3 regions of the Tessaracoccus lubricantis genome follow, and region 3 is predicted to be linked to each of the others. Evidence: predicted binding sites of a transcription regulator. Region 3 holds the regulator's gene; each other region holds the start of a gene.
What was found. Region 3 encodes HrcA, which represses chaperone genes, less so after heat shock. Its sites were predicted from a motif close to TTGGCACTCGNNNNNNNCGAGTGCCAA; they were not measured.
Positions count from the first base shown of each region.

Region 1 (4,277 bases), on a different contig from region 3:
GCCGAGGATGGCGACCAGCACAGGCATGAGATCGGCTCGCAGCAGGCGCAGTCCGGCAGTCTCCGCCGCCCGTTGGGCGGTGAAGGCCCCGCTCGCCGCACTGACCACGTCATCCCCTTGCCGTTCGCGCCCGACCTCCCCAGCCTATAGTCGCTGCCTACTCAAGGCATCCAGGGGGCGCTGAGCGGCCGCACATGTGGACCGGTGGCACTGCGGCTGTCAGTTGTTGGCGACCCACAACCCGTAAACGCCGAAGGGCGGCCCCTCTCGGGACCGCCCTTCGGCGTCCAGGTGCTGGGCACCTGGTGGCGGTTTCGACACGGTCACGCTGCTCCTTCGTCGCAGATGACCGGCTCAACCAGCGTTCAGCGGATCAGAAGCCGCCCATGCCGCCCATCTCGTCCATGCCGGGAGCGCCCGCGGGGGCCTTCTCCGGCTTGTCCGCGATGACTGCCTCGGTGGTGAGGAACAGCGCGGCGATCGACGCGGCGTTCTGCAGCGCCGAGCGGGTGACCTTGGCCGGGTCGATGATGCCGGCGGCGACCATGTCCTCGTACTGGCCGGTGGCGGCGTTGAGGCCCTCACCCGCCGGCAGCGAGCCGACCTTCTCCGCCACGACGCCGCCCTCGAGGCCGGCGTTCTGGGCGATCTGCTTCAGCGGGGCGGAAGCAGCGGCGAACACGATCTGCGCGCCGACCGCCTCGTCGCCCGTGAGGCCCTCGACGGAAGCGAGCTTCGAGGCCTGCAGCAGCGCGACGCCACCGCCGGGCACGATGCCCTCCTCGACGGCGGCCTTCGCGTTGCGGACGGCGTCCTCGATGCGGTGCTTGCGCTCCTTGAGCTCCACCTCGGTGGCCGCGCCGACCTTGACGACGGCGACGCCGCCGGCCAGCTTGGCGAGACGCTCCTGGAGCTTCTCACGGTCGTACTCGGAGTCGGAGTTCTCGATCTCGCGACGGATCTGGGCGACGCGGCCCTCGATCTGGTCGGAGTCGCCGGCGCCCTCGATGATCGTGCACTCGTCCTTGGTGACCAGCACGGAGCGGGCCTGGCCGAGCAGGTCGAGCGAGACGGTGTCGAGCGACAGGCCGACCTCCTCGGAGATGACCTGGGCGCCGGTGAGGATGGCGATGTCGGTCAGCATGGCCTTGCGGCGGTCGCCGAAGCCGGGGGCCTTGACGGCGATCGACTTGAAGGTGCCGCGGATCTTGTTGACGATCAGGCCGGCGAGGGCCTCACCCTCGACGTCCTCGGCGATGACCAGCAGCGGCTTGCCCGACTGCATGACCTTCTCCAGCACCGGGAGGAGGTCCTTCAGCGACGAGATCTTCGAGTTGGCCAGCAGGATGTAGGGGTCGTCGAGCGTGGCTTCCATGCGCTCGGCGTCGGTGACGAAGTAGGGCGAGATGTAGCCCTTGTCGAAGCGCATGCCCTCGGTCATCTCGAGGTCGAGGCCGAAGGTGTTCGACTCCTCGACGGTGATGACGCCTTCCTTGCCGACCTTGTCCATCGCCTCGGCGATGATCTCGCCGACGGTGGTGTCAGCGGCCGAGATCGACGCGGTGGCGGCGATCTGGTCCTTGGTCTCGACGTCGATGGCCAGCTCGCCGAGCTTCTCGACGATGGCGGCGACCGCGGTCTCGATGCCCTTCTTCAGGCTGACCGGGTTGGCGCCGGCCGACACGTTGCGCAGGCCCTCGCGGACCATTGCCTGGGCCAGCACGGTGGCGGTGGTGGTGCCGTCGCCCGCGACGTCGTCGGTCTTCTTGGCGACCTCCTTGACGAGCTCTGCGCCGATGCGCTCGTAGGGATCCTCGAGCTCGATCTCCTTGGCGATGGACACGCCGTCGTTGGTGATCGTGGGGGCGCCCCACTTCTTCTCCAGGACGACGTTGCGACCCTTGGGGCCGAGCGTCACCTTCACTGCGTCCGCAAGGGTGTTCATGCCGCGCTCAAGGCCGCGGCGAGCGTTCTCATTGAATTCAATCAGCTTTGCCATGGTGTTTCGGGAGTCCTCCCGTCGATGGGGCGGCTAAGCCCCGGGTGTCTTCAAATGTCTGGTTGAACCGCTGGTGCCCGCGACGGACGGCTCTGACGAGCCTCACCGCAATTCGGTAGCACTCAACACTTGAGAGTGCCAACCCCATTATTAGCACTCTCCCCAAACGAGTGCAAAGCCTCGTCGACACTTCGCAGGGCTAGAGTCCGGGCATGGACACGTCACGGCTCATCCGCAATGTCGCCAACGCCGTCAACCTGTCGTCGGTACTTGGCCTGGTGCTGGGCGTCGCCGGCCGGGGCCGCCTCCGTCGACGGGGGCACCTGCTGGTCTTCGAGAACGTGCGGCTGTCGTTCATCAACGCCAGCGCCATGACAGTCGGCGACGTCGTGCTGGTGCCCGGCCGCACAATCGAGGAGGTCGAGCGCCGGGTGCCGGACCTCATGGCGCACGAGGAGGCGCACGCCTGGCAGTACGCCTACTGCCTGGGGCTGCCGTTCATCCCGCTCTACGCGCTGGCCGCGGGCTGGTCGATGTTCCGCTCGGGTGACCGTGCGACGGCCAACCACTTCGAGGTGCAGGCGGACCTGCTGAAGGGTGGTTACGCGGTGGGGACGAAGCGTCCGATCAGTCAGGCGTGGAGGCGGCGGGCCGACCGGGCCGCCTGACGCTGGCTGCGCATGCGACGCAGTCGTTTGACCAGCAGGGGACGGTACGCGAGGGCCTGCTGCGTGTCGATGAGGGCGTTGAGCTGCTGGTAGTAGCGGGCCGACGACAGCGAGAAGCGCTCCATGATGGCCTGTTCCTTGGGCACCGCGGAAGTGAACCAGCTGTCCTCGAAGTCGAGGATGGCGGCTTCGCGCTCGGTCAGGTCGACCTGCAGGTGCGTAGTGGGGGCCTCGGACATGTCCGCCAGTCTAACCCGGAAACGACATGCATGTCATTCAGCTGCTACAACTGTGTGGGTAGTCCAAGGGTAGAGTCAACGATGCCTACTTCCTCAAGCTCTAGGAGCCGATCGCCCATGCGCCGACTCAAAGGCCACGTCCAGCACTTCGCGTGGGGCAGCCGCACGGCGATCCCGGCGATCCTGCGTCGCGAGCCCGATGACCGGCCGTGGGCCGAGTACTGGCTGGGCACCCACCCCGGCGGACACGCCTTCTTCGACGACGGCACCGCCCTCGCCACCCACATCCAGGAGGAGCCCCACGTGGTGGGCGTCGCGGCGCGCGCCGCGTTCGGCGACAGGCTCCCGTACCTGATGAAGATCCTCGCCGCGTCCAGCCCGCTGAGCATCCAGGCGCACCCCTCCCGCGAGCAGGCCGAGGCCGGCTACGCCCGCGAGTCGCTGATGGGGCTGCCCCCGTCAGACCCCATCCGCTCGTACAAGGACGACTGGCCCAAGCCGGAGGCCATCGTCGCGCTCACCCCGTTCGAGGGCCTGTTGGGCTTCCGCGACCCCCACGAGACTGCCGGGCTGTTCGAAGCGCTCGGCGTGGCAGACGAGCTGGCGTCGGTGATCGGGCCGCTGCGCGACCGGGCCGCCTCCCCCGCCCTGCAGGAGGTCTTCCTCGACGTCCTCTCGCTGGACGACCGCAGGCATCTCGTCGACGTCGTGCTCGCCGCGGCCGTCAACCTGTTGGAGGCGCCGGGCGCGGTGGGCGAGTTCGCCCGCACCGCCGTCGAACTCGACGAGCACTTCCCCGGGGACCCCGGCATCCTGGCGGCGCTCCTGATGAACCGCTTCACGCTGCAACCTGGGGAGGCGGTGGCGCTCGAACCCGGCGTGATGCATGCCTACCTGCGCGGTGTGGGCGTGGAGATCATGGCCAGTTCCGACAACGTGATGCGTGGCGGGCTGACGCAGAAGCACATCGACGTCGACGGGCTGCTGCAGGTGGTGCACTTCAGGCCCATCACCCCGCGGGTGCTGGTGGCCGAGGGGTCGGACGGCATCTACGTCTACCCCACGTCGTTCCCCGAGTTCGAGCTGTGGCTGGTGGCGCCCGTCGACGACGGATACCTCAACGTGCCCCGTACCGACTGCGGCCGCATCCTGCTGGTGACCGAGGGCGAGTTCGTGCTGCAGGGCGACCAGGGCTGCGAGATGAGCCTGGCCTCGGGTGACAGCGCGTTCCTCGCCGCCGACGAGCACGTCAACGTCCGCGGCGAGGGCAAGATGTTCGTGGCGGCATCCGGGGCCTGATTCTGCATTCCGGGTCGCGCCTTGGCACAATGGGCGCCACGCCTCCTTAGCTCAGCGGCCAGAGCGCTCGCC
Region 1 covers NZ_BAABLV010000005.1:134,123-138,399, forward strand. Annotated here, with positions in the region: gene ABEA30_RS01400 (DUF3375 domain-containing protein) at 1-108, opposite strand, end outside; gene groL (chaperonin GroEL) at 374-1,999, opposite strand; gene ABEA30_RS01410 (hypothetical protein) at 2,212-2,667, shown strand; gene ABEA30_RS01415 (DUF3263 domain-containing protein) at 2,631-2,906, opposite strand; gene manA (mannose-6-phosphate isomerase, class I) at 3,024-4,205, shown strand; tRNA gene ABEA30_RS01425 (tRNA-Thr) at 4,246-4,277, shown strand, end outside.
Region 1: groL (chaperonin GroEL) is a predicted target of HrcA. The motif match lies at 2,150-2,176, and genes of this name have one in related genera.

Region 2 (4,277 bases), on a different contig from region 3:
CGACCTTGGCGTTGTAGCCATGGCCGACCTCCATCTCGGCGACCTTGGTGGTGATGACGTAGCCAGACTCGCCACCGTTCTCGGCGATCCAGCGCAGCGGCTCGACGAGGGACTTGGCCACGACGTCGACACCGGCGCGCTCGTCGCCTTCGAGGCCCAGGCCATCGGCCAGCACGGAGCCGGCGTGGATGAGGGCGGAGCCGCCACCGGCGACGATGCCCTCCTCGATGGCCGCACGGGTGGCCGAGACGGCGTCCTCGATGCGGTGCTTCTTCTCCTTCAGCTCCACCTCGGTGGCGGCGCCGACCTGGATCACGCACACACCACCGGCGAGCTTCGCGACGCGCTCCTGGAGCTTCTCGCGGTCCCAGTCGGAGTCGGTGCGCTCGATCTCGGCGCGCAGCTGCGCGACGCGGCCGTCGACCTCGGACGAGTCACCAGCGCCGTCGACGATGGTGGTGGCGTCCTTGGTGACGACGACGCGGCGGGCGCGGCCGAGGACCTCGAGGCCCACCTGGTCGAGCTTCAGGCCGACCTCGGGGGCGACGACCTGGCCGCCGGTGAGGATCGCGATGTCCTCGAGCATGGCCTTGCGGCGGTCGCCGAAGGCGGGGGCCTTGACGGCGACGGAGGTGAAGGTGCCGCGGATCTTGTTGACCACGAGCGTCGAGAGGGCTTCGCCGTCGACGTCCTCGGCCACGATGAACAGCGTGCCCTTGGCCGCGATGACCTTCTCCAGCAGCGGGAGCAGCTCGTTCATCGACGAGATCTTGCCGCTGTGGATGAGGATGTACGGGTCCTCGAGCACGGCCTCCATGCGGTCGGTGTCGGTGACGAAGTACGGCGACAGGTAGCCCTTGTCGAACTGCATGCCCTCGGTGAACTCGAGTTCGGTGCCGAAGGTCTGCGACTCGTCGACGGTGATGACACCGTCCTTGCCGACCTTGTCGAACGCCTCGGCGATCAGGTCGCCGATCTGCTCGTCGCGGGAGGAGATGGTGGCCACCGACGCCATCTCGGCGGTGGTGTCGACCACGCGGGCGTTCTCACGCAGGCGCTCGACGACGGCCTCGACGGCCTTGTCCATGCCGCGCTTGAGCCCGACCGGGTTGATCCCGGCGGCGACGGCGCGCAGGCCGGCGTGGACCATGGCCTGGGCGAGCACGGTTGCGGTGGTGGTGCCGTCACCGGCGACGTCGTTGGTCTTGGTGGCGACTTCCTTGGCCAGCTGGGCGCCGAGGTCCTCGTAGGGATCGTCGAGTTCGACCTCCTTGGCGACGGTCACGCCGTCGTTGGTGATGGTCGGGGCGCCCCACTTCTGGTCGAGGACGACGTAGCGGCCCTTGGGGCCGAGCGTCACCTTGACGGTGTTGGCGAGGACGTCGACGCCACGCTCGAGCGCGCGGCGGGCTTCCTCGTCGAAAGCAAGAATCTTTGCCATGGGTTTCCTAAATCTTCTCGGGGGTCAACGGGGGCTGCCCCCGTTCGTTAATCTTCTCGGGGGTCAACGGGGGCTTGCCCCCGTTCGTTACTTGGAGACGACGGCGAGGATGTCGCGGGCGTTGAGCAGCAGGTACTCGTTGCCGTCGTACTTCACCTCGGTGCCGCCGTACTTCGAGAAGATGACAACGTCGCCCTCAGCGACGTCGAGCGGGATGCGGTTGCCCTTGTCGTCGATGCGGCCGGGGCCGGTGGCGATGACCTTGCCCTCCTGCGGCTTCTCCTTGGCGGTGTCGGGGATGAAGAGGCCCGACTGGGTCTGCTGGGTGGCCTCGAGGGGCTGGATCAGGATGCGGTCCTCGAGAGGCTTGATCGTGGTTGCCACGCCAAACACCTTCCTTTGTGTTCTCCGGCCGGGGGCCGGCTGAGATGTCTTCTTCTGTTGGACCCGGGCGTCGTCGCGGTGCCGCCTAGGCAGTTGGCACCCGAGGGTGTCGAGTGCCAGTGCCCAAACTATCGCGGGTTTAGCACTCAATCAAGCCGAGTGCCAGCACGGGTCGGGTGGGTTGCGGTGGGCGCCGTGAGCAACCAAACGGAGGGCGAATGTGCCGTGACCCCATCCCATCACTCACGGCACCGCCCCAGCGAGCCGGATTTGAACACTGTTAAGCTGCGATTGAACACTGTTCAAACGCGAAGGAGCACCCGTGGACCTGTACACCCTGGCGGAGAAGGCCATCGCCGACGGCGGCATCTCCCCCGACGAAGCCCTGGCCGTCCTGCAACTGCCGGACGAGCGCACCTACGAGCTCGTGGCAGCAGCCGGGCGCGTGCGCCGACACTTCCACGGCGTGGCCACCAAGGTGAACTACCTCGTCAACCTGAAGTCGGGCAAGTGCCCCGAGGACTGCTTCTACTGCTCACAGCGACTCGGCTCGGAAGCCGACATCCTCCGCTACACCTGGCTCACGCACGAGGACGCCCTCGCCGCCGCCAGGGCGGGGATCCGCGCCGGCGCCGGGCGCGTGTGCCTCGTGGCCTCCGGGCGGGGCCCGTCGAACCGTGACGTCGAGCGTGTCTCCAGGATCGTCGAGGACCTCAAGGACGAGAACCCCGCCGTCGAGGTGTGCGCCTGCCTGGGCATCCTCAAGGACGGACAGGCCGAGAAGTTGGCCGCCGTCGGGACTGACGCCTACAACCACAACCTCAACACCGCAGAGTCCCACTACGACAACATCTGCACCACCCACGACTACGACGACCGCCGCGACACCGTCCAGCACGCCCGCGAGCACGGGCTCTCGGCGTGCTCCGGCCTCATCGCCGGCATGGGCGAGACCGACGAGCAACTGGTGGAGGTGGCGTTGCAACTCAAGGAGATCGGCGCCGACTCCGTGCCCGTCAACTTCCTCATGCCCTTCGACGGCACGCCCCTCGAGGGCCACCACGAGCTCACGCCCCACACGTGCCTGCGCATCCTCGCGATGATCCGCTTCGTGCACGGAGCCGCCGACGTGCGCGTCTCGGCAGGGCGCGAGCAGCACCTGCGCTCCCTGCAGCCGCTCAGCCTCGAGATCTGCAACTCGCTGTTCCTCGGCGACTACCTCACCTCCGAGGGCCAGGCCGGGACACAGGATCTCGGGATGCTGGCCGACGGTGGCTATACCATCTACGGCTCCGACCACCGCCTCACCGCGACTGCGCCGGAGACGGTGACCCGTCGTCGGGGCGCGGGGACGGAGGTTGCCGCGAACGCGTGACCCGCTGGATGGCATCGACCACCACGGCGGTGCCCCAAGGCTGGGTATCGAGGGCACGCTGTGTGGTCAGGCCCTCATTGAGGGCATCGAGGATGCGTGCTGTGCGGGCGTCGAACTGCCGTTCGAGCGCCGCGCGACTGCGTCCCATCCACCGGTGGCACAGTTCCCGGAACTCGGGTCGACGTGCGGCCAGGGCATACAACTCGTGCGTGAGGATGAGGTCGCGCTGGCTGTCGAAGACATCCTCCGTGGTGATGCGGAGCATCGCCTCAATCGCCTCCTCGAAGGTCGTGGCCGCGTGCATGCGTCGCTCGAAGTGGGCGGCCTCCTGGATCGAAAACCGCTCGAATGCCAGGTACAGCAACTCGTCGATGCCTTCGAAGTGATAGGTCATCGACCCCAGGGGCACGTCGGCGGCCGCCGCCACCCTCCGGTGCGAGGCGCCGGCCACTCCGTGTTCCGCGATCACGTCGAGACACGCGTCGATGATCCGATCGCGACGCTCGGGGTCGTGACGCCGCGCCACGTCACAACTCCCTGATGACCCTGGCGGGATTTCCCGCAACGACGATCCCAGGGGGCACGTCCTTCGTCACCACGGACCCCGCGCCCACGATGGAGTTCTCCCCGATCGTCACGCCGGGCAGGACGATGACACCACCCCCGAGCCACACGTTGTCCTCCAACGTGATGGGCGAGCCGGACTCCCACTTGTCGCGGCGCGGGCCGGGCTCGATGGGGTGCCACGGCGTGAGCAACTGCACGTTCGGCCCGATCTGGCAGTCCGCACCGATCCTGATCACGGCGACGTCCAGCGCCGTCAGATTGCAGTTGATGAAGGTGCGCGCACCGATGTGCAGGAACTCGCCGTAATCCACGCTGAGGGGCGGGCGGACGAACGCATCGTCACCCAGCGTCCCCACCAGGTCGGCGAGGATCCCACGGGCGCCAGACTCGCCCGCGACGAAGGCGCGGTGATAGGCGTCAGCCAGTTCCACGGCGCGACGACTGCGCTGCGCCATGTGCGGGTCCTCGGCGATGTACAACTCCCCATCGACCATGCGTTGCCAGTTGCTC
Region 2 covers NZ_BAABLV010000020.1:164,978-169,254, reverse strand. Annotated here, with positions in the region: gene groL (chaperonin GroEL) at 1-1,441, opposite strand, end outside; gene groES (co-chaperone GroES) at 1,529-1,825, opposite strand; gene bioB (biotin synthase BioB) at 2,148-3,200, shown strand; gene ABEA30_RS07015 (TetR/AcrR family transcriptional regulator) at 3,130-3,726, opposite strand; gene ABEA30_RS07010 (sugar O-acetyltransferase) at 3,728-4,277, opposite strand, start outside.
Region 2: groES (co-chaperone GroES) is a predicted target of HrcA. The motif match lies at 1,965-1,991, and genes of this name have one in related genera.

Region 3 (4,277 bases):
AGCACCTTCTTGAACCCGGCGCCGAGGCTCATCACCTGGAAGCCGCCGGAGTCGGTGAACGTGGGCCCCGGCCAGTTCATGAACCTGCCGAGGCCGCCCGCCTCGTCGACGATGTCAGAGCCGGGCTGCAGGTAGAGGTGGTACGCGTTGGCCAGCACCGCCTGTGCGCCGGTGTCGGCCACGGATTCGGGCAGCACCGCCTTCACCGTCGCCTTGGTGCCCACGACGATGAAGGCCGGCGTCTCGATGTCGCCGTGCGGGGTGTGGATGACGCCCGCGCGGCCAGGGGCGTCGTCGAGGCTGTGGGTGACGTCGAACGAGAAGCTCATCGGCGGGCAAGCACGTCGAGTTGGGCGAGCGCGACGGCGGCCGCGGTCGACGTGCGCAGCACGCCGTCGCTGACCAGCACCGGCTGGGCGCCGGCGCCGACGAACGCGTCGAGTTCGTCTGGCGAGATGCCGCCCTCGGGGCCCACGATCACCAGGCCGAACCCCTCGTCGGGCAGTTCGACCTGCGCGATGTGCAGTTCTGCGTCCTCGTGCAGCACGAGCGCGATGTCGGCTTCGCGGATGGCGGCGAGCACCTGGGCCGTGGAGGCGGCCTCGACGGCGGGCGCGCCGAACCGGCGCGACTGCTTGGCCGCCTCGCGGGCGGTGGCGCGCCACTTGTCGACTGCCTTGGCGCCGCGTTCGCCCTGCCAGCGCACGATGGAGCGGGACGCCTGCCACGCGATGATCCGCTGAGCGCCGAGCTCCGTGGCCATCTGCACCGCGAGGTCGCTGCGGTCGCCCTTCGCGAGCGCCTGCACCACGCCCCAGCGCAGCGGCGGGGCGTCGTCGTCGAAGACCTCGGCCACCTCGACGGTGAGCTCGCGCTTCGCCACGTCGACGACCTCGCCTCGCAGGCCCAGCCCCTCGCCGTTGGCCAGCAGCACGCCCTCGCCCACGGCGATGCGTTTCACGCTGACGGCGTGGTGCGCCTCGTCGCCGGTGACCACGACGCGCTGCCCCGGGCGGACGGTGTCGTCGAAGTCGGCGAAGAAGAGCGGGTCGGTCACGAGAACCACTCGCTCAGCTTGCCGAAGACCCCGCCCTTGCCGGGCTTGGCGGTGACGGCCTCCGCCCGGGTCTCGTCGCGGGCCACGGCCAGCTGGCGCAGCAGTTCACGCTGGTGGTCGTCGAGCTTGGTGGGCGTCTGCACCAGCAGGGTCACGCCCAGGTCGCCGCGGCCGCCGCCCCGCAGCCGCGGCACGCCCCGGCCCTTGAGCGCGATGCGGGTGCCCGACTGGGTGCCCGACGGCACCTCCAGCTCGACCGTGCGGTCCTCCACGTCGGACTTGTCCCACTCGGACTCGAGCGTGGTGAGGCTGACGGTGGTGCCGAGCGCGGCCGCAGTCATGGGCAGCTTCACCACCATCTCGAGGTTGTCGCCGTCACGGCGGAACGACTCATGCGGGTTGACGCTGAGTTCCACGTACAGGTCGCCCGCAGGGCCCCCGCCGGGGCCGACCTCGCCCTGGCCCTCGAGGTGGATGCGGATGCCCGTCGAGACGCCGGCGGGGATCTTCACCTGCAGCGTCCGCGTGGTGCGCACGCGGCCCTCGCCGGAGCACTCGCCACACGGGCGCGGGATGATCGTGCCGTAGCCCCGGCAGGTGGGGCACGCCTGCGAGGTGCGGATGTCGCCGAGGAAGCTGCGCTGGATCTGCGTGATGTCGCCGTTGCCGTTGCAGGTGGCGCAGGTCACCGGCTCCGAGCCGGGCTCGCCGCCAGAGCCGGAACACTTGGGACACACCACCGCGGTGGCCACCTTGACGGGCTTGGTGACGCCGAACACGGCCTCGTGCAGGTCCAACGAGACGCGCACCAGGGCGTCCTGCCCCTGTCGCACGCGCGAGCGCGGACCCCGGCTGCCTGCCTGGCCGAACATCGCGTCGACCAGGTTGGTGAAGTCGAAGCCGCCTGCGAAGCCCCCGCCGAACCCGGAGAAGCCCGCACCGGCGGCACCCGACATCGGGTCACCGCCGCGGTCGAAGACCGCGCGCTTGTTGGGGTCGCTGAGCACCTCGTAGGCCTCGCTGAGCTCCTTGAACTTCTCAGCTGCCTCCGCGTCGCCATGGGCGACGTCGGGGTGGACCTTCATGGCGCGGCGGCGGTAGGCCTTCTTGATGCTCTCAGGCGTGGCGTCGCGTTCGACGCCGAGGATGGCGTAGTAGTCCTTGCTCATATCTTCTTTGCGTTCAGCCTTCGATCAGGAATCTGCTCACGTAACGCGCCACGGCGCGTACCGCGGCGATGGTGGACGGATAGTCCATCCGGGTGGGGCCGACGACGCCGAGGCTGGCGCCGAAGTCCGCCCCGTACCCGGAGGCCACCAGCGAGGTCGACTGGAAGCCATGGGCAGTGTTTTCCTGCCCGATGCGGACGGTGACCTCGTCACCGGCCGCTTCGCCGAGCAGGCGCATGAGGACGACCTGTTCCTCCAACGCCTCCAGCAGCGGTCTCATGTTGGCCTCGAACGCTGCGCCGGCGAGGTTCGGCACGCCCGCCACGACGACCTGCGACGCGGGCTCGGCCGCAATCGTCTCGAGGACCGAAGCGATGACCGGCGCGGCGAACGCGCGGTCCTCCGGTGCGATGGTGTCGAGCAGCCCGACGAGCGCGCCCGCCGCGTCTGCCGGCCCGCGCCCGATGGTGGCGGCCGCCACCTTCTGGCGCAGGCCGTGGAGCCTGCCCTCGTCCGCCGTCGGCGCCTCGAGGACGGTCTGCTCGACGCGGCCCGAGGACTGCACGACGATCACCATCATGCGCTCGGCGGTCAGCGACACCAGTTCGACGTGGCGGATCACGTCATGCTGGGCCACGGGGTACTGGACGATGGCCACCTGACGGGTCAGCTGCGCGAGGAGCCGGACGGTGCGCATCACGAGGTCGTCGACGTCCGCGGTGCCGTTCATGAACGACGTGATGGCGTTGCGCTCGGCGCCGGAGAGCGGCTTGATGCGCGCAAGCTTGTCGACGAACAACCGATACCCCTTGTCGGTGGGGATGCGCCCGGCGCTGGTGTGGGGCTGGGTGATGTAGCCCTCCTCCTCCAGCGCGGCCATGTCGTTGCGCACGGTGGCCGCGGACACGTCTAGCTTGTGCCGTTCGACGAGGGCCTTGGAGCCGACCGGCTCGCGGCTGGCCACGTAGTCGGTCACGATGGCCTTCAGGACTTCGAGCTTGCGGTCGTCGAGCTTGCGGTCGTCGAGCATGTCACCTCCATCAGGTCGCGCCGGGTCTGCCGTTGGCACTCTCGTTTGCCGAGTGCCAGTGTACCGCCCCTACGATGGAAGGCATGACACTCGACTGGACCCCCGTCACCGACCGCGTCTTCGTCACCACCGTGCAACCCCACAGGGTCAACATCGGGCTGGTCGTCGGCGACAGGGAGGCACTGCTGGTCGACACCGGCAACTCGCCCGAGCAGGGCGCCGAGATCCTGGCGTCGGCCCGTGCCAAGGCCGGGGTGCCGGTCACGCACGTGCTGCTGACCCACGACCACCACGACCACGTCAACGGGCTGGCCGGCATGGAGGGGGTCACGTCGATCGCGCACGAGGACCTCGCCGCCGTCGAGGTCACGCGCACGTTCTCGATGGCGCTGGCCGTGGACCTGGGCAACCTCCGGGTCGAGGCGCTGCACTTCGGCGCCGGCCACACCGACCACGACGTGATGATCTACCTGCCCGGGGAGAACGTCGTGTTCGCCGGGGACCTGCTCGAGGAGGGCGCGGACCCCCAGGTCGACGACCGCGGCTCGCTCAGCAACTGGCCCACGGTGCTCGACGGCGTGCTGGGCGCCGCCAACGCCACGACGAAGTTCGTCCCGGGGCACGGTGCCGTCGTGGACCGGGACTTCGCGTTCATCCAGCGCGCCGAGATCGGCATGATCTACGGGCAGACCGAGATGCTGATCCACCAGGGCACCAGGCTCGAGGACGCCGCCATCGCCACCGAGTGGCCGTTCAGCGCCGAGACGCTGGCCGTCGCCCTCCCGAAGGCGTACGCCGAGTTGAAGGCACGCGGCGTCGAGCCGAAGCGACACCTTCCGCTCATCTGAGCGGCCGCGGCTCAGACGATGGGCCAGTTCTGCTGGGCGGCCATCCAGCTGAGGGTGTCGCCGGCCACCAGCAGCCCGCCGCGGGAGCGGGACGTGAGGCTGTAGTTCATGCCGTCGATCGTGCGGCTGATGCCGCCGCTCTCCACCACCATGAGCGAGCCGGCCAGGTGGTC
Region 3 covers NZ_BAABLV010000041.1:41,267-45,543, forward strand. Annotated here, with positions in the region: gene tgt (tRNA guanosine(34) transglycosylase Tgt) at 1-329, opposite strand, end outside; gene ABEA30_RS13750 (16S rRNA (uracil(1498)-N(3))-methyltransferase) at 326-1,057, opposite strand; gene dnaJ (molecular chaperone DnaJ) at 1,054-2,226, opposite strand; gene hrcA (heat-inducible transcriptional repressor HrcA) at 2,240-3,256, opposite strand; gene ABEA30_RS13765 (MBL fold metallo-hydrolase) at 3,340-4,104, shown strand; gene ABEA30_RS13770 (inositol monophosphatase family protein) at 4,116-4,277, opposite strand, start outside.